DNA from 4 places in the Pseudoalteromonas sp. SG41-5 genome. Region 2 is predicted to be linked to each of the others. Evidence: predicted binding sites of a transcription regulator. Region 2 holds the regulator's gene; each other region holds the start of a gene.
The links. The regulator sigma-54, encoded in region 2, starts transcription at its own class of promoters, with help from an activator protein. The targets are predictions, from matches to a motif close to GTTGGCACGNNNNTNGNNT.
Positions count from the first base shown of each region.

Region 1: the regulator sigma-54 is predicted to act here: its motif matches at 1,465-1,483, upstream of H5232_RS06310 (DUF1328 family protein).
Region 3: the regulator sigma-54 is predicted to act here: its motif matches at 3,135-3,153, upstream of H5232_RS02625 (YggN family protein).
Region 4: the regulator sigma-54 is predicted to act here: its motif matches at 2,448-2,466, upstream of dps (DNA starvation/stationary phase protection protein Dps).

Region 1 is NZ_JACJFH010000015.1:43,243-48,089, forward strand. Features, by position in the region: gene H5232_RS06300 (TonB-dependent receptor domain-containing protein) at 1-748, opposite strand, end outside; gene H5232_RS06305 (hypothetical protein) at 1,006-1,197, opposite strand; gene H5232_RS06310 (DUF1328 family protein) at 1,252-1,425, opposite strand; gene H5232_RS06315 (OadG family protein) at 1,944-2,192, shown strand; gene oadA (sodium-extruding oxaloacetate decarboxylase subunit alpha) at 2,203-3,987, shown strand; gene H5232_RS06325 (sodium ion-translocating decarboxylase subunit beta) at 3,999-4,847, shown strand, end outside.
Region 2 is NZ_JACJFH010000074.1:6,706-11,552, forward strand. Features, by position in the region: gene mgtE (magnesium transporter) at 1-622, opposite strand, end outside; gene H5232_RS16765 (HPr family phosphocarrier protein) at 746-1,018, opposite strand; gene rapZ (RNase adapter RapZ) at 1,047-1,889, opposite strand; gene ptsN (PTS IIA-like nitrogen regulatory protein PtsN) at 1,910-2,362, opposite strand; gene hpf (ribosome hibernation promoting factor) at 2,367-2,654, opposite strand; gene H5232_RS16785 (RNA polymerase factor sigma-54) at 2,683-4,179, opposite strand; gene lptB (LPS export ABC transporter ATP-binding protein) at 4,246-4,847, opposite strand, start outside.
Region 3 is NZ_JACJFH010000005.1:76,005-80,851, reverse strand. Features, by position in the region: gene H5232_RS02635 (DMT family transporter) at 1-636, opposite strand, end outside; gene H5232_RS02630 (PLP-dependent aminotransferase family protein) at 753-2,195, shown strand; gene H5232_RS02625 (YggN family protein) at 2,279-3,076, opposite strand; gene H5232_RS02620 (PA3496 family putative envelope integrity protein) at 3,484-3,672, shown strand; gene H5232_RS02615 (glutathione peroxidase) at 3,722-4,213, opposite strand; gene H5232_RS02610 (LysR family transcriptional regulator) at 4,309-4,847, opposite strand, start outside.
Region 4 is NZ_JACJFH010000031.1:29,879-34,725, reverse strand. Features, by position in the region: gene H5232_RS10255 (methyl-accepting chemotaxis protein) at 63-1,730, shown strand; gene dps (DNA starvation/stationary phase protection protein Dps) at 1,853-2,377, opposite strand; gene corA (magnesium/cobalt transporter CorA) at 2,716-3,672, shown strand; gene H5232_RS10240 (HPP family protein) at 3,757-4,176, opposite strand; gene H5232_RS10235 (oleate hydratase) at 4,400-4,847, opposite strand, start outside.

The DNA of each region.
Region 1 (4,847 bases), on a different contig from region 2:
CGCCATTTAAGAATTGTTCATAGTTAGCACCCGTTTTAGTTTCAATTCCTAGCAGGCCTAATGGTCTATCACCTAATAAAATTTGATCTCGTTGTGTCCAACCTAGCGATAACACTACATTACCTTTGTCATCTTCAAGATTAGAACCCAGAGTAATACTGAAGCTGTCTTTATCACCGTCACCATCGCCAGTTTCTGAATGTTTGGCGTCAAAAACCACCCCTTGGAAATCATCTTTTAGCACTATGTTGACAGCGCCCGCTATTGCATCAGAACCATAAACGGCAGATGCTCCACCGGTAACAATATCAATTCGTTCAATTAATGCACTGGGGATGGTTGAACTATCTACGGCACCATTATAGTTATATGGGATCATACGACGGCCATTCATTAATACTAATGAGCGTTGAGCACCAAGACCGCGTAAGTTTATTGTAGCTGCACCGCCAGAACCATTATTAACGTTACTACCATCACCAGGTACTGTTGCTGGTAAGTTTCTTAATATTTGTTCAACTTCAGGTTCTTGTTGAAAACCAAGTTCTTTTTCTCCAATGGAAATGATAGGACTAGCGGAAACAGCTCCTGGTTGGCGAATACGGCTACCTGTAACAGAAATAACTTCGACGTCTTTGTCGACTTCAGTTTCTTGTGCTGTGGAAAGTGGTGAATAGATGAGTGCGGTTGAGACAACCCCTGCACTAAGTGCATATTTCACTGCAGATGAAATTCTACTTTTTAACATTGTAATCTCCCAAATATTTATAATAATTAGGCTAAATACAACAGGAAGCACATTGCAGATGCTTCCTCTTAGCTTTTTAAAGATAGTCATTAAGTTGGGACATACAAATAATTTAAAGCGTCAAAATATAAAATTTTGAAAAGTTTGAAATGTAAAACGAATGAAATACGGCAGGGTAGATAAAAAGATTGTTTTTAAACAGTAGCTTAAATAAAAAAGCGGCTTCGGAAGCCGCTTTTTAATCTTGAATATATTTATTAACAGTTAGTCTCTTTAGCGTTAACGCCTTCTTTTACTTCTTCACAGGCGTCTTCTACTTTGTTTTGTACGTCGGTAACAGCTTCATCGATGCGCTCACCGGCCTCTTCTGCATGATTGTCTTCACAACCCATGATAAAAAAACTAGCGAATAAAGCGATCACAGCGGTTTTAATAGTTGTCGATTTCATAATGTAATTCCTTGTAAAAATAATAAATGTGTTGTTATTTAAAATAAATTGTTATCACTTAGGGACATTGCCGCGCAATGCACCTGAAACGAGTGAAATAACTAACAATACAATAAAGATAAAAAAGATAATCTTAGCAATTCCTGCTGCGGCACCTGCGATACCACCAAAACCTAACACTGCAGCAATAAGTGCAATAACTAGAAATGTAATTGTCCAGCGTAACATTGTCGTCTCCTTGGTTTGTAAATTTGTTCGGAGTAAATAATGCTAGTTACATGCCATGTATTTAAATCCTTTATTATCAATATCATAGGGGTTTATTTCATTTCTCTTCATAAATTAGGTGGGAATTATTTACAGCTTTATCTGTAACTTATACTCGACGCTCTAAAAATCAATATTTAAGTCGTTTTTTGGTAAGACCAATTTCATTTTTGAGCCATTTTGTATTTAATCAAGCGGTTGTTCAGTCGTTCAGTCGGTAGGTTTTCCAGCTGCGGATAAGCTTTTACTTATAAGTTATAGCTATATTCAGTATTTTTATCATCTATATCCTATGAAATTATAGCAAAATGTAGAGTGTTAACTTTGCTGAGCATATGTTAGCTTTGTATTAATTGGTTTTACCAATTTACAAAGTGTTGGACTTGGTCTTTTTCTTTGTTATGATTGTTGCATAATTATTTAAATAAAGTGATTTTTTACCTAGCGGGGCTGGGTGGAAATAATCAGGGGGGAGCAGGATGGATATAGGTCAGTTACTTGCTACAGCAGCAAACTTAATGATCACCGGGATGGTGGGCGTTTTCGTTTTTCTTTCGTTGTTGATTTCAGCAATTACCATTATGTCTAAATTAGCGAGTCGTTTTGAACAGCCGGTTGCAACAACGCCAACGCGTACACCGTCAATCAAAGCATCAGGTGTATCAAGTGAACACATCGCTGCGATAAGTGCAGCCATAGCTCAATACAAAAATAAACAAAAACTATAAGGAGTTACTTGTGGCTAAATTAAAATTAACAGAATTAGTACTTAGGGACGCGCATCAATCATTATTAGCAACGCGTATGCGTTTGGATGACATGCTACCGATTGCACAAAAATTAGATGATGCAGGTTATTGGTCGATCGAATCATGGGGTGGGGCTACTTTTGATTCATGCATTCGTTATTTGGGTGAAGATCCTTGGGAGCGTATTCGTGCTCTTAAAAAAGCTATGCCAAATACTAAACAGCAAATGTTATTACGTGGTCAAAACCTTTTAGGCTATCGTCATTATGCCGATGATGTTGTTGAAAAATTTGTAGAGCGAGCGCACAAAAATGGTGTTGATGTGTTTCGTATTTTTGATGCGATGAACGATGTTCGTAATCTTGAAACGGCTATTAAAGCTGCAATTAAAGTTGGCGCACATGCACAAGGTACAATTTCGTACACAGTAAGCCCGGTTCATACACTTGATATGTGGTTAACGCTTGCCAAGCAGCTTGAAGAGTTAGGCTGTCATTCAATTTGTATTAAAGACATGGCCGGTTTGCTTAAACCATACGATGCAGAAGAGTTAATCAAAGCGTTAAAAGAAACAGTCTCTATCCCAATTGCAATGCAGTGTCATGCCACAACAGGTTTAAGTACTGCTACTTACCAAAAAGCGATTGATGCTGGTATTGATATGCTTGATACCGCAATTTCATCAATGAGTATGACTTACGGGCACAGCGCAACTGAAACGATTGTATCGATTGTTGAAGGTACTGAACGTGATACTGAGCTGGATTTAAATCAACTCGAAGAGATTGCTGCTTATTTCCGTGATGTTCGTAAAAAATATGCCGCGTTTGAAGGCAGCTTAAAAGGTGTTGATGGCCGTATTTTATTAGCGCAAGTGCCTGGTGGCATGTTAACTAATATGGAAAACCAGCTTAAAGAGCAAGGTGCTGCGGATAAATTGAATGAAGTATTACTTGAGATCCCACGTGTACGTGAAGACTTAGGTTATTTACCGTTAGTTACACCAACATCACAAATTGTTGGTACACAAGCAGTATTAAACGTATTGACGGGCGAGCGTTATAAAACTATCACCAAAGAAACTGCCGGAGTGCTAAAAGGTGAGTATGGCGTAACTCCTGCGCCGATGAATAAAGAGTTACAAGAGCGCGTACTTAATGGCGCAGAAGTCATTACTTGCCGCCCAGCTGATTTATTGCAACCAGAACTAGAAATACTCCAAGCTGAGCTATTAAAAGAAGCACAAGAGCAAGGTTTAAGCTTAGCGGATGTGCAGATTGATGACGTGTTAACGTATGCATTATTCCCACAAATTGGGTTGAAATTCATTAAGAATCGTAATAACCCAGATGCATTCGAAGCTGTGCCAAGTGCTGAATCTGCTAATAAAGAACAACCAGTTAGCAATAAAAAAAGTAACAGCAACACAGTAAAAGCAGAGCAGTACAGCGTAAAAGTAGATGGTAAAGTTTATGATGTAGTGGTTGCACAAGGCGGTGAGCTTAAAGAAGTAACACTTAAAGATAGTGAGCATATTCCACAATCGGCGTCAGTTGCTTCCGGCGAAACACTTAACGCTCCACTTGCTGGTAACATCTTTAAAATCAAGGTGAAAGCGGGTCAAACGGTAAATGAAGGCGATGTAGTGATCATCATGGAAGCGATGAAAATGGAAACTGAAATTCGTGCAACCCACACCGGTACTATTGCTGAAATTCTTGTTGCTGAAGGTGATTCAGTGGCAACGGGTGACGCTATGATAGCACTAGCTTAGGAGCTCAGAGGATGGAAGCATTATTAAACCTCTGGCAAGCAACAGGTATTGCTAATTTTACATTTCCTGCGCTTATTATGATCGCAGTAGGGTGTTTATTGTTGTATCTGGCAATTGCGCGCAACTTTGAGCCGTTATTATTATTACCAATTGGCTTTGGGGCAATATTAACAAATATCCCCGTAGCGGGCTTATCAGACCCCGGTGGTTTGCTGTATTACGTTTATCATATTGGGATTGATACCGGTGTATTCCCATTATTAATATTTATGGGTGTTGGTGCACTCACTGATTTTAGTGCCTTGATAGCTAATCCTCGTATGTTATTGCTAGGTGCTGCAGCTCAGTTTGGTATTTTTGCAACCTTGTTTGGCGCAATTTTACTAAACTATGTACCAGGTTTTGAGTTTTCTTTACAAGATGCGTCAGCAATTGCGATTATAGGTGGTGCAGATGGCCCGACGGCAATCTTCTTAGCCTCAAAACTTGCTCCTGATTTATTGGGTGCTATCGCCGTAGCTGCATACTCATATATGGCGTTGGTGCCAATTATTCAGCCGCCAATTATGCGGGCTTTAACCACACCAGAAGAACGTAAAATTCAAATGCCACAGTTACGCACCGTATCAAAAAAGGAAAAAATTATTTTTCCGTTAATGGTATTGAGTTTAACGATTTTGTTTTTACCTGCAGCAACGCCACTGGTAGGCATGTTCTGTTTAGGAAACTTGATGCGAGAGTCTGGTGTGGTTGACCGTTTAAGTAATAGTGCACAAAACGAGATCATAAATATCACCACTATTTTCCTTGGTTTAGCTGTAGGCTCTAAGCTTGCTGCAGATAAGTTTTTAACCGTAGAA
Region 2 (4,847 bases):
CCATTAAGTCGCGAATAATTTTATCTGGCGAGTTAGTCAACAAGGTCGTTAACGACATGGCACCTATAAAGCAGTTATGTTTATCAACAACATAAAGATCATCGGTACCTTCTGGTAGCTCACCACGTAAACGTAAGTAGCGCAGTACTACGTCGATAGTGACATCTGGACGGATGGTCACTGTATCAGTGTTCATTAGCGCGCCAGCAGAGCGCTCTTGATAAGAGAGTGCTTGAGTTGCACGTTCTCGATCTTGGCTGTCCATGGCACTAACAACGTCTTTGTAGACGGTATCAGGTAGGCTACGTAGTACTTCCCCTAGATCATCGTGGCTCATGTCCTCAGTTGCCGCAGCGATGTGCTTCGGCTCCATTTGGGCAATGATCCCTAAACGAACATCTTCTGAGAGTTCTTCGAGTACGTCACCTTGTACATCTGGATCAACCAGTTGCCATAGCAAGGTACGAATTTTATGTGGGGATGACTCGAGTAATAATGCGGTGTCACACGGAGCTGTTTTTGCCAACATACGCCTTACTTGAACAAATTGACCACTGTTAAGTGACTTGGTCACTTGTTTTAGTTGTTGTAGTGGGTAATCTTGTTCAAAAGCTTCTGGCATTGGCGTCCTTAAAAATTAATACGCTTGATAGGTAGGGTAACAGTTGTCGGTAATTAACGCGCTTGGTCTGTTTAATTAACGACTTTATTTAGTTTAACGCAATTTAGTGGTACTGACTACGAGCTATTCTTGTTCGTTAAAGCGTTGTGCGATCAACTCGCCAATTGCTGCAAGAGCAGGTTCAGCGTCCGGGCCTTCACATACAACTTTAACTTCTTTGCCTTGGCTACTTTCTAATAGCATTAAGCCGAGTACGCTATCGCCTGCGGCTTGTTTGTCATCTTGATGAAGTGTGATGCTGGCATCAAACTGCACAGCTAATTGCGCTAATACGCTGGCTGCGCGAGCATGTAAACCGAGTTTGTTTTTTATTAAAAATGTATCTTCTAAACGCATCAACATTCCTTACTGTAAACGTGAGTTGTTATTCTTGTTCACGATGGCGAATTTTCACATTGCTGTGGCTCATCGAGAAGCTTTCACCTATAGTTTGCGCTAGATAAACTGAGCGATGTTGACCACCGGTGCAACCAATAGCAATTGTTAAGTAACTGCGGTTATTACGCTCCAAATGCGGTAACCAAGTTTGTACAAAGGTTTGGATCTGCCAAGTGAATTTTTGTACGATACTATGGCTGGCTAAATAATCTTTTACTGGCTGATCAAGGCCTGTAAGTGGCTTAAGCTCAGGCTCCCAATGTGGGTTTGGTAAAAAGCGTGCATCAAAAACATAATCAGCTTCTTTTGGGATACCATATTTAAAACCAAATGATTCAAAGGTAATGATTAGTTTTTTATCTTTTTTCCCTAAAATCTTTTCACGGATTGACTCTGCAAGCTGGTGGACACTCAGATCAGTGGTATCAAGTATAAAGTCAGCGCGAGTAGTTAATACATCAAGTAATACTTTTTCTTGCTTGATGGCTAAATCCAGTGGCAAAGAGTCCAAAGATAATGGGTGTAAGCGGCGAGTTTCAGAAAAACGTTTGATCAGGGTTTGATCATCACTGTCTAAATAAAATAGCGTCGGATTTGCAAAACCAGGCAAGTATTCAAGAATATCGTTAAATTCTTCCTGCTCTTTCGGTAAATTACGGACATCAATACTGACGGCAATTTTGTCATAATTATCAGAGACACTGCGCACTAATGAAGGTAATAAGTTTACCGGAATATTATCTACACAATAATAGCCAAGATCTTCTACTACACGCAGAGCAACAGATTTACCTGAGCCAGAACGCCCACTGATGATGATTAACTCCATGTAAATTCTCCTTCATTTGGCTACGATTGCGCAGCAATTACGTGATACAAATCTTGGTCTGTTTTTGCGCTACGTAGTTGTTTACAAAAATCTTTGTCGTTGAGTTTATCAGCAATTGTGGCTAACGTCTTCAAATGAAGTTGGCTATCACCATCTGGCACGATGAGAGCTACAAATATATCAACTGGGCGATTATCTATCGCATCAAAATCAATCGGTGATTCACTCACTATAATTATTGCTAGCGGGTTTTCAACACCACTCATACGGCCATGAGGAATAGCAATACCACGACCAATACCCGTACTACCTAGTTTTTCTCTCGACAGTAGTGCGTTGAGGATTTCTTGTTGTGATAGCTGAGGAAGTTGTTCATGAGCCAATTGGCTGATAAATTCAATGATCCGTTTTTTGCTATTAAAAAGGACCGCAGCTTTACTGCAGTCCTGGCAAATAAGTGAGCTTAATTTCATAGTGTTAGTGTCGAGCGTGCTTCTCTTTGTGTTTAATTACCTGACGGTCAAGTTTGTCGATTAGTCCGTCAATGGCTGCATACATGTCTTGGTGCTCAGTTGAGGCAAATAATTCAGCGCCACTGACATGTAATGTGGCTTCTGCTTTTTGGCTTAGCTTTTCTACATCAAGAATGACATGGACATTATTGATATGATCAAAATGCCTTTCAAGCTTGGCAAACTTATTGTTTACATAGTCTCTTAATGAATCAGTAATTTCTACATGACGACCAGTTAAATTTAGTTGCATAAGCATTTTCCTCTTGTGATTTTACGCCTTAAATCAAACTTTTACGTTGATTTGACGGTGGAATAGCCAGCGACTCGCGGTATTTTGCAATAGTCCGTCTAGCTACTTTGATACCTTGCTCTGCCAATATATCTGCAATCTTACTATCACTCAATGGTTTCGCTGAGTTTTCTGCACTGATCAATTTTCTGATCAATGCTCGAATGGCTGTCGATGAGCATTCGCCGCCGTTCTCAGTACTTACATGGCTCGAGAAAAAATATTTTAACTCAAATATACCACGAGGGGTATGCATGTATTTTTGGGTGGTTACACGAGAAATTGTTGATTCGTGCATCTCAACCATTTCGGCAACGTCGTTTAGTACCATAGGGCGCATGGCCTCAGGGCCATGCTCAAAGAATCCTTGCTGCTGTTTAACAATGCAGTTGGTTACTTTGAGTAACGTCTCGTTACGACTTTCTAGGCTTTTAATAAACCATTTAGCTTCTTGCAAATGCGAGCGTATAAATTGGCTGTCAGTGCTTGATTTTACAGAGCGTGACATCGCCGCATATTGGCTGTTCACTCTAATTTTTGGCATGCTGTCTGGATTGAGTTCAACCACCCAGCGACCTTTAATTTTTTTCACCGAAACGTCAGGAATAACATACTCTGATTCTTCGCGTACTATGGTATCCGCAGGCTTTGGGTTAAGGCTGTGGATCAGTGTCATTACTTCTTTTAGTTCATCTTCTTTAAGCTTAGTCTTTTTCATCAAAGTGCGATAGTCACGACTAGCTAATAAATCGATATGATCAGTTAAAATCATTTTTGTCTCGCTAATCCAAGGAGTTGCAGGATCAAATTGATTTAATTGAATACATAAACATTCTTGTAGGCTGCGCGCAGCAATACCAACAGGGTCAAACAACTGAATGCGTTTTAACACTGCTTGCACTTCGTCGAGTTCGATTTCTTCTTCGTTATTACCTTGATTTAAGCTTTCTGCGATGTCTTCGCAGCTCAAGGTTAAAATACCTGAATCGTCAACGGCTTCAACAATGGCAATGGCAATGGCTTCATCGGTTGGACTAAAAGGTGTGAGTTGTAATTGCCACATTAGATATTCGTGCAAGGTTTCAGTTGAGGCACCTTGATAAATTGACTCATCTTCAGGCATTGGCCCAGATGACGTATTTGGCGCAGCACTCATGTATTCGTCCCAGGTGACGTCCATAGCCATTTCGTCACTTAAGGTCTCTTTACTTAATGCTTCGCTACTTTCTTGTTCATATTCGCTTGGCTTGTCGTCTGCTGATGCGCTAACGGTTAAGTCATCGTTATCTTGTTTTTGTTCGTTTTTACCAGCCGTGTCGTCTGAATATTCATGTTCTTCTAGCTCTAACAATGGATTGCTGTCGAGCGCTTCTTGAATTTCTTGCTGGAGATCCAATGTACTGAGTTGCAATAAGCGAATTGCTTGTTGCAGCTGTGGTGTCATTGTAAGTTGCTGGCCCATGCGCAGCTGGAGTGATTGCCTCATGTATCTCTAACAATCCTTTTATTGTTATCATCGTTAAGTCTAGCAGATACTTAGCCGAGCGTGGCTTTATAGCCTAAATTGCTCGCCCAGGTAAACATCGCGGACTGTTTGGTCGGCGAGTACATGCTCAGGGGTACCTGATGCAATTAACTCCCCATGAGAAACTATGTAGGCTTTTTCACAAACATCAAGGGTTTCTCGTACATTGTGGTCGGTAATAAGCACGCCAATACCACGGTTTTTAAGGTGTTCAATAATCTTCTTTATATCTAACACTGAAATAGGATCAACGCCAGCAAAAGGCTCATCAAGTAAGATAAATTTTGGGTTTGCGGCTAAAGCGCGTGCAATTTCAACTCGACGACGTTCACCGCCAGATAATGCCATACCTTGGCTGTCGCGGATATGTTGAATGCTAAACTCATCAAGTAAGCTGTCGAGCGCTTCTTCTCTGGCTTGTTTATTCAGCTCTTTACGAGTTTCTAAAATAGCCATCAGGTTTTGATAAACAGTTAATTTACGGAAGATGGATGATTCTTGTGGCAGGTAGCCAATCCCTAACCGTGCGCGACTGTGCATTGGCAGTAAGGTGATGTCATTATCATCAATACTGATTTTACCTTTGTCGCTTGGAACTAAACCCACAATCATATAAAAGGTGGTGGTTT
Region 3 (4,847 bases), on a different contig from region 2:
GCTTGCTGGGGCCGACAGGCTAAAATCGGCACCGCTGATGATTACATATACAAATAAACCAATAGCGCTGTATAACATGCCCCATGCATTGCCCTGCATGACGCCAATACGTTGTTGAGAGTTACGTACGCTGATCATATTCCCTAATGAAGCCACAAAGGTGCCAGCTAAGGCAAGTAGCAAACCGACCAACGCCCCATTACTCAAGTCGAACTGCTGTAATTGTGGCCAAAACAGACTGATGATGCCCAATACCCCTATCAATGCACCCGTATATATACGTTTAGCTATGGGTTTACCAAAAAATAATCGGGTATTTACAATGTTCATTAATAACAACATTGAAAAGGCGATTGATGCCATGGCTGACGTTAAATAATGTTGTGCCCAGTAAAGTACTAAGTAATTAAGGCCAAAGTTACACAGTGCTAGTAATACGAAAAAGCCATGATCGCGACGACTATAATTCATCGGTAATTTTTTAATATTCACCCATACCCACATTAGAATTGCAGCCAAACTAAAGCGATAAAATAGTGAAACTTCAACGGCGATATCGCCAAGTTGAAATTCGATTGCGAGCCAGGTAGAGCCCCAAATTAAAACGGTTAGTGCATAAAGCACGATACTTTTCATGGCCTTGGTCCATTATGTCGATTAAGTGTTTATTTTAAGATACTTCTGTATACTTAACATACACAGAAAACTATAAATGCAACCTATACAGATTGTACGGCTTTAAGGTGTCTACTATGTCGCTGGTGATCAGCAAAACCAACCATGACTTTTTATATCAGCAAGTAATGCAGCTGGTGCGTGAGCTGAGTGAGCAGGGGACACTATTACCAGGCGAAAAACTCCCCTCATTACGTAAAATGGCCACTAAGCTGAATGTCAGTATTCCGACGGTGAAATTGGCTTACCAATCACTTGAGGCACAAGGTTTGGTTGAAGCACGAGAAAAGTCAGGCTATTTTTTAAAAACGGCACATACCCAGTTAGCGCGGCCAAAGCGGGTTAAACTCAATCGTGAGCCAGTTTCGGTCAACATGCAGGTATTAATTGAGCAAGTGTATGATGCAATTCATCAAGCCGATGTCGTACCGTTTGGCATTGCTAATCCTGTTGCTGCCGCTCCAACTGATAAAATGCTAAGTCGTACGATGCGCCGGGTTATGTCGATTGCCGGCAGTCGCGCCATAAATTATGGTGCGATGGATGGTTTTGCACCATTGAAAAAGCAGTTAATCCATCGTTATTTAGATTTTGGCATTGGTGTTGACTCGCAAGAACTTGTGATCACCAACGGTGCTCAAGAAGCACTGGCGATCGCGCTAAAATGTGTCACTAAAGTAGGTGATGTGGTGGCGATCGAGTCACCTTGTTATTTTGGTATCATTGAATTGATCGAAAGCCTGGGCCTCAAGGCGCTCGAGATCCCGCTGTGTCCTGATGATGGGATCTGGCTTGATGATCTGAGCCAGGCTTTACATGATCACGATATTAAAGCCTGTGTGTTCTCTACTTCGATCAATAATCCTGTGGGTAGTTTTATGCCTGATCATAAGCGTAAACAATTAGTAGAGTTATTGGAATCTCAAGATGTGGTGCTAATTGAAGATGATGTGTATGGTGATTTACATTTTACCCCGCAGCGCGGTACACCCGCTCAGGCTTACTCAACAAAAGGGTTGGTATTAACCTGTGCATCGTTTTCTAAAACTGCGGCGCCGAGTTATCGTGTTGGCTGGTTGATTGCCGGAAAGTTTGCTGCCAAAGCGCGTCGCTATAAGCGTGCATTGAGTTGTTCTACTTCATTGATCAATCAATGGACGTTATATGAATTTATAGTTAGTGGTGATTATGATCGTAATATAAAACTACTGCGACAGCGTCTACGTTCTAATAAAGAACGAATGATCTGGTGTTTACAACAGGCCTTTCCGAGTACCGCTAGGATCAGCGATCCGCAAGGCGGATGTGTGATCTGGATTGATTTAGGTGCGGCTTACGATAGTGTAAAACTATTTCAACTGGCATTAGAAAGTGGCATTAGCATTACTCCTGGCTATATTTTTTCAGCCACTAATAAATATCGCAGTTGTATTCGATTAAGTTATGGTTTGCCATGGGGTGAAAAAATTGAACAAGCTATTATAAAGCTAGGTGAGTTAGTGCATTTAGCGAAGAAATAGCATGGCATAAAAAAGCAGCACCTTTAAAAAAGAGTGCTGCTAAAGGGATATCAAACTTTTAGCGTTTAGAACCTGAGTTCAAGTTAGTTATTTTGTTTATAACTAAATAATTGGTAGTCTTTCAATTCTGGAACTAGTTTAACTAATTGTTGCTCTTGATCAGCAATGGTTGAAAAATTACCGCACAGTGCATCAGCGCGTTTTTCAAGTTGGTTAGCTTGTTGCTCAACTTTGGCTTCAATTTCAGCTCCCATATTTTCCATGCGTTGTTCAAAGGCTTGCATATCGCCACCAGAGCCCATTAGTTCTGAACCTACAGCCATTAAAATACTACCCATCGATTGCATCATCGCAGCTTGTACAGCGCTTTCTATTTGCTCATCAAATTGGCTTTCAAAGTTTTCGCCAAATTGGCTAAAGCTTTGTTGGCCCATTACAAAAGCGCCTTGTTGGTAAAAGGTGTTTTGTACTTCTACCTGAATATCAGCCATTAATTCATTAATGCTATCTAGGCCATCGATATTAAATGCATTGGCGACTTCTTCAATGGCGACCCCGGCAATTTTAACGCCTTCAATAGCAATGTTCGCGACTTCTGGTAATTGGCTACGCAGACTGTCTGAATAATTACTGATAGCTTGGTGTTGTTGACTGTTGAGTGTCAAAGTTTGGCCATCAATCATTAACTCGCCACTATTTATAAAAGTCATAGTGTGGTTATCAGCTGTAAAAATTTCTAATTCATTTGGCTTAATACGCACATCATTTTTAAATTCAACGTCACATGTGTCGCCGCTAAAAGAAATATTCGTCTCATTGTCATTGTGTGCCATTGCCCCTGTGGCAATGAATAAAGAACTTATTAATAGTAATTTTTTCATTTTTATTTCCTGCTAATTTGTTGATTATGACCAGTACGCATTTAACGTATTTAATACTTATCAAGTTTAATGCCAATAATTATTGGCATTTAAAAACAATGAGTTAATTGTTTTTTTCCCTTTTTTAATTACATTTAAATGTTATAAAAAAGCCATTTTTTAGTCATTTTGACTAATTTACATTAATACATAAAAGATACTTATCGTTTCGATAAAAAACTCTCACTTTCCAGAACTCAAATTTAGCGCTATTTATTCACAATATCGACATAACACTATTTTAGAATTGCGTTATGGCTTTATTTTGGTGCTTTTTCATACGGTGAAATAGTGCTGAACATTTTTAATTTACCAATGATAGTGATAAAAAATCCTTAATTGGTCTCAAACACTTTATGGAGTGGGTTGTGGGTAAGACATTTAGTTACGATGCGCTAGATGACGATTTTGTTGAAGACGAGTACGAAATGGTCGGGCGTAATCAACACGACAAGAATAAGCAAAAGGTTAAGAAAAAGTTGGAAGACTACCTTGAGCAAAAACGCTTGCGTAAAAACTTGGGCGATGATGACTTAGATGAGTATTTAAACGACTAAGAGATAATTTAAATAAAGAGGCAATTTGCCTCTTTATTGCTTTTAGAGTTTAGATATTACTGCTTTTAAGGGCTTTGATAATAGCACCTTCGATTTGTTGCGGTTTGGTAAATGGTGCAAAGCGTTTAATTGCCTCGCCGTCGCGGCCAACTAAAAATTTAGTGAAATTCCATTTTATTTTGCGGGTTAAAAATCCAGGTAAGGCTGATTTTAAATGCCTGAATACGGGGTGGGCGTTTTCGCCATTAACATCAATTTTGCTCATCATCACAAAATCAACACCGTAGTTAATTAAACAACCTTGCGCTATTTCTTTTGCGCCGCCAGGCTCTTGTTTGCCGAATTGATTGCACGGAAAACCAATAATTACTAACCCTTGATCAGCGTATTTTGCATGTAATTGTTGTAAACCTTCGTACTGTGGAGTGAAGCCACATTTACTGGCAGTGTTGACAATTAACACAACTTTGCCTGCGAAATCTGAAAAATCAATGCTTTGGCCTTGCAGATTGCTGGCTGAAAGTTGATAGAAGTCGTTCATGTTGCTCTCTTGTTATTGTTGTTTGTTAAATTCTATCCTGAGTTGTGACAGACATACAGCTTAAATTATCATCATATTGCATAGACCATTTTATTTTAGCTTGCATGATTAAAGCTTGTGAGTAAATGTTCAATCAATAATCGCACTCTGTACGGCATTAAATCTTTACGTGGATACACTAACCAAGAGGCATTGTCTGTTACCTGAAACTCATCAAGTAAGGTAATTAGTTGCCCGTTTTCAATATACTTATCAACAATATCAGTGGCTAAATGGGCAATGCCCAAGCCTGCTAATGTCGCAGATAATAGTGCGCGCGGATGGTTACTGCGCCAGTTGCCGGCAACTTTTACCTCTTTAATATCGCCGGCAAAATTAAATCGCCAACGTTTCCCCATGGCAATTAAGCAATTATGAGCGGTTAATTGTTGAGGCGTAGTTGGGGTTGGGTGATGTGCTAAATATTCTGGACTGGCAACGAGAGTCATGATTCGCGGGCTAAGTGGTCGTGCAATTAAGTTAGAGTCTTGCATGCGGCCAAAACGGATCGCTAAATCAAAACCTTCTTCAACTAAGTCGACATTACGATTGTTGAAGTCCATATCTACTTCAACCTCAGGGTAGCGTTTTACAA
Region 4 (4,847 bases), on a different contig from region 2:
GTTTTTATAAGCTCTCGATGTATCAATACTATGGAGCTTTACATTGTTACACGTGAGGAAAAATGAGTAATCTAAGTCTGAAAAATAAGCTGTTGCTATTAGCTATTTTGCCGCTCACGCTGCTGTTAATTAGTTTAATGGCCAGCTCATATTATTTAGAGTATCAAAATCAGCAGCAAAATTTTGTATCGTTTAAAACAAAATTAATTGCTGACAAAGAAAGTTTATTAGCAACTGAGGTTGAGATAGGCCGCCAAATAATTAATTACGAACTAGCCAAGGGGACTAAAGAAGATGCAAAAAATGCATTGCGAGATCTCACTTTTGGTAAAGATGGTTACTTTTTTATCTATGATACAAAAGGCGTTAGTATTTTCCATGCGTTATTGGGTGATGCAATTGAAGGGCAAAATAAAATAGCCATGACCGATCCTAATGGTAAAAAAATAATTGTTGGGTTGCTTGAGCAAGCAAGACAAGGTGGCGGTGCTTTTTATTATGCTTTTCAAAAGCCTAATACAACGGGTTTAGTTGAAAAAATGGGCTATGCAGCGATGGTTCCTGGTACAGATTGGATGCTAGGAACGGGCGCTTATATGGATGATATTGAAGCTGAGCTAACAAAGTACCAAGCAACAATACAAGCTCATATGAATGAAAAAGTAACGACCCTGTTATTAATTGCATTATTTTGGGTGGTGTTGACGGTGTTTTTTGCCTTAATTGCGGCAAACAATATGGTAAAACCAATTCACAATATGGTGCAAAACTTAGATGATATTGCAAAAGGCGAAGGTGATCTGACTAAGCGCTTAGAAGTGCATAGTAACGATGAAATTGGTCAATTGGGTAATTCATTTAATGTGTTTGTTAGTAAACTACATAGCATTATCACCAATGTGGCAGATGTAACCCGTGATGTAAAAGATTCATCAAATGATATCAATACACAAACACAGTTAATTGAAAATCAGTTAGTAAACCATAATCATGAAACTGAGCTGGTAGCAACGGCGATCACCGAAATGTCAGCAACATCTCAGGAAGTCGCGCAAAATACCACACAAGTGGCGGTATCAACCCAGTCAGCCACGCAAGATGTTGCCAATGCTCAAAAATGTGTAGATGTTTCTTTAGAAGAAGTTTCAAATTTAATGAGTGAGATTAATCAAGCTGCTGAACAGGTTAATTCATTAAGTGAACAATCTAAAAAAATTAACAGTGTATTAAGTGTTATCGGTGGCATTGCTGAGCAAACTAACTTACTGGCCCTTAATGCGGCTATTGAAGCTGCAAGGGCTGGCGAGCAAGGCCGTGGTTTTGCGGTTGTAGCTGATGAAGTGAGAAGTTTAGCCAGTCGTACACAAGAGAGTACGTTAGAGATTAATGAAATGCTTAATGAGTTACATACGCTAGTCACGGCTGCGGTAAAGGCAATGTTGGCAAGTCAGCAAAGCTGTAATCGCTCAGTTGAGTCATCTCGCGCAATTTCTGAAAGTTTAGGAGCGGTAACCAGCTCGGTTACTACAATTAACGATATGAGCACACAAATAGCTACCGCTGCCACAGAGCAAAGTAGTGTAACTGAGGAAATTAACCGTAACGTTTTTGCGATTCAAGAAATCGTTAATGAGCTTACTCGTTCAATTAAAACAACCTCATCAGTCAGTCATCACTTAGCTGGTCGAGGGGAGAGTTTAGGCGATTTGGTAGGTCAGTTTAAGATCTAATATAAACAAAAAATAGCGGTATTATTGTTGAGCAGTAATAAATAAAGATCAGGCTTTAAATAGCCTGATCTTTGACTTTAAATATAAATGAATCAGTTTAAACTGAACACAAAACCGCTAGATTAGCTATTGAGTTTGCCCGTTGACGATTCTAAGTGTGCACGCACAAACCATTGAAACTGTTCTAAATCGGCAAGTTGGCTAATTAGCATATCCTCAGATACAGGATCGAGCTCTGATAGCTTGCCAATCGCACTTCGGTGATCGCCATTAATCCCATTGTATACTTTATCAAGCGCAACTAAATGATCTTTTACCAAGCCCTTACCAATTGCGTAATCTTGCCATGAACGACGATCAACTATCGATTTTGGAGTACCAACCGGAACTCCGCCCAGCGTAGCGATTCGCTCGGCGATGGTGTCGGTCATTGCTCTGATCACTTCAACCTGAGGGTCGAGCATTTCATGCACGCCAATAAAATTTGGGCCAACTACATTCCAATGAATATGTTTTAGAGTCAATTGTAAATCGATCAGTGCGACCATGCGGTTATCAAGTGCAGCAATGGTATTTTTTGCAGATTCTTCATTCATACCTGGGGCAGTAAATTCAGCGATTTTGTTTGTTTCGTTATTGTTACTCATTATTCCTCCTGATTTATAAGGAATGTTCACAGCGTCTAATAAAGTCTATGAACATGCGTTAGTTTATATAAAGCAATGGCTGTGCCGATAAAAATTATTTTTTAAGTTTCTGATATTTAATAATTTATATGTTTTTTGAAGTTGGGTGATGAAAGCATTTCTTTGAAATGCCATGAAAAATATGCACTTTTTTGTAAAATCTGCAAAATAAAAGATGCTGTTACGTGTTAGCGAATTACTTACTCTCAATAATAACTGTGATACAGAAGTGTATTATCATTGTTGATTAATCATCACTTACATATACTCAACCCATCTTGTTATTAAAGGAGAAGTGCATGTTGAGATTTTTTTCTATCGAGCAGGGGGTGATCAGAGAGTTAGAGCCTTCATCCGATACTTCTCTTGAAGCATCAATCAGAAATGCACACTGGATTGACACAATCAACCCAACGGAAGATGAGCGAAATACGCTCGCAAAAACGCTCAATATAACTTTTCCTGAGTCAGGGGATGTGCAAGAGATTGAAGCTTCATCGCGATGTTTTATCGACAATGAAGGCTTGCATGTGCACGCATTGTTTATGTCGCCCAATGAAGGACGTTTTAATACGGTAACAGTGGCCTGTTTACTTCAGGATAACTGTTTGCTGACCATTCGCGATGACGAGCTGGCTGACTTTCGATTGTTACGCTTAAGAGCACGTAAAGGTCAAGTAATGTGTGATACGCCAAAACAGTTATTGGTTACATTATTCGATCAAAAAGTCGAAAACCATGCTGATATGCTCGAGGATATGCATCATCAGTTAGAGAAGCTCAGTGCATATGTACTAGAAGAAGATGACTCTGATCTAGAAGAAGCGGTCAGTCGTATCGCGCGTTTAGAGGATGCGAATGGGAAAGTGCGTTTGTGTTTAATGGATACGCGGCGCAATATTTCGTTTTTAATACGTCGTTTAGGTGTACAAAATGAGGATCGCGAATCACTACGAGAAATTGTACTTGATATAGATACGCTAATGTCTCACTGTACCTTTTTGTTTGATAAGGTGAACTTTTTGATGGATTCAACACAAGGTTTTATTAACATTGAACAAAATCAAATTATCAAAACCTTCTCTATTGCTTCGGTGGTTTTTTTACCACCTACTGTAGTCGCCAGTGTATATGGGATGAACTTTAATATAATGCCTGAGCTGCAATGGGAATGGGGTTACCCATTTGCAATTGGCATTATGTTGCTATCGGGCTTTGCCCCTTATTTATTTTTTAAACACAAAGGCTGGCTGTAGTGTGTGCCAAGGACTACTTGGCATACACGATTACACGAGTTTATATTCATTTTATACGGATAGCGGTCTTATTATCACCTTGCATTAAGATAATAAAGCGGCCGCTAGGCGTACAAAGTCTGACGAGGTAAGTATACCCACGAGTTTATTTTTTTCAGTGATCACAGGCATGCAACCATGGCGGTTATCAACAAAAAACCGAGCAACATCTTGCAGTGGTTGGGTTGCTAGTACAGTGGCAAAATCGGTTGCCATAATAGTGTGTATTTTCGTTTGTTTTTCCTTTCGTTCAAGTGCGCTAGGGCTGTAATTAGCCATAATATTCATCACTTGGGCAATCATGATTTTTTGTGTCAACATACCCACTAGTTCGCCATTGTGATCAATTACCGGAATATGGCGGATATTTTTTTCCTTCATTAGATTATGTGCGTCGTGTAGGGTGTTTTCTGCACTTACGGCATATGGATCTGATGTCATTAAATCTGCAACTGTTTGGCTCATTTTGGCTCCTGTTAAATTACTAACCAGAACTTTGGTTAAAAAGGTTTACTAAAATAGCTACTGGAGACAGATTTATTATCCAGAGCTCATATTATTATTTATTCTAGCCTGGTTTTTTCTTATTGCACTTTATCAAGATCAAGGCTTTGTATTTTGTATAGAAATAGTTTTTAGCTTGGCCATCCATAGCCATTGAGGATAGATTTATTATCCGAAGCTCAGATTATTTATCTTTATGCGAAAAATTATCCCTGAGTGTACCAACCCAGCTTGAAAATTTATGCATCGCCGAGCTGCCTTTGCCCAGTAGCTCATGCATTTCTGCTTCAAAATGGATTTGTTCTTTACTACTTGGCTCTGGTAATGGCGGTAAAATATGAGCAAAGTAGGTTTTATCAAGCAGGCGGTGTAATAACCGCTCGCCAATAAAGGGCTTGCCGCTGTTGAGCGCTCTAGCTCCTTTAATTAGGTTACGAATATCATATTGGGTTGGGCTAATGTCGGGCACTTGTTTAGGGATATTAAGTAACTTATATACCCCAATACGTGCTGTACGAATAGAGGCTTCCATCGTGAATATAATATCGTTGTGGGTTTCAACAAATTGACCAATCAAACCTAAGTTTGTACAACCTTCAGGAACTGAGGTGGGTCTGTCACCAGCTGCACGA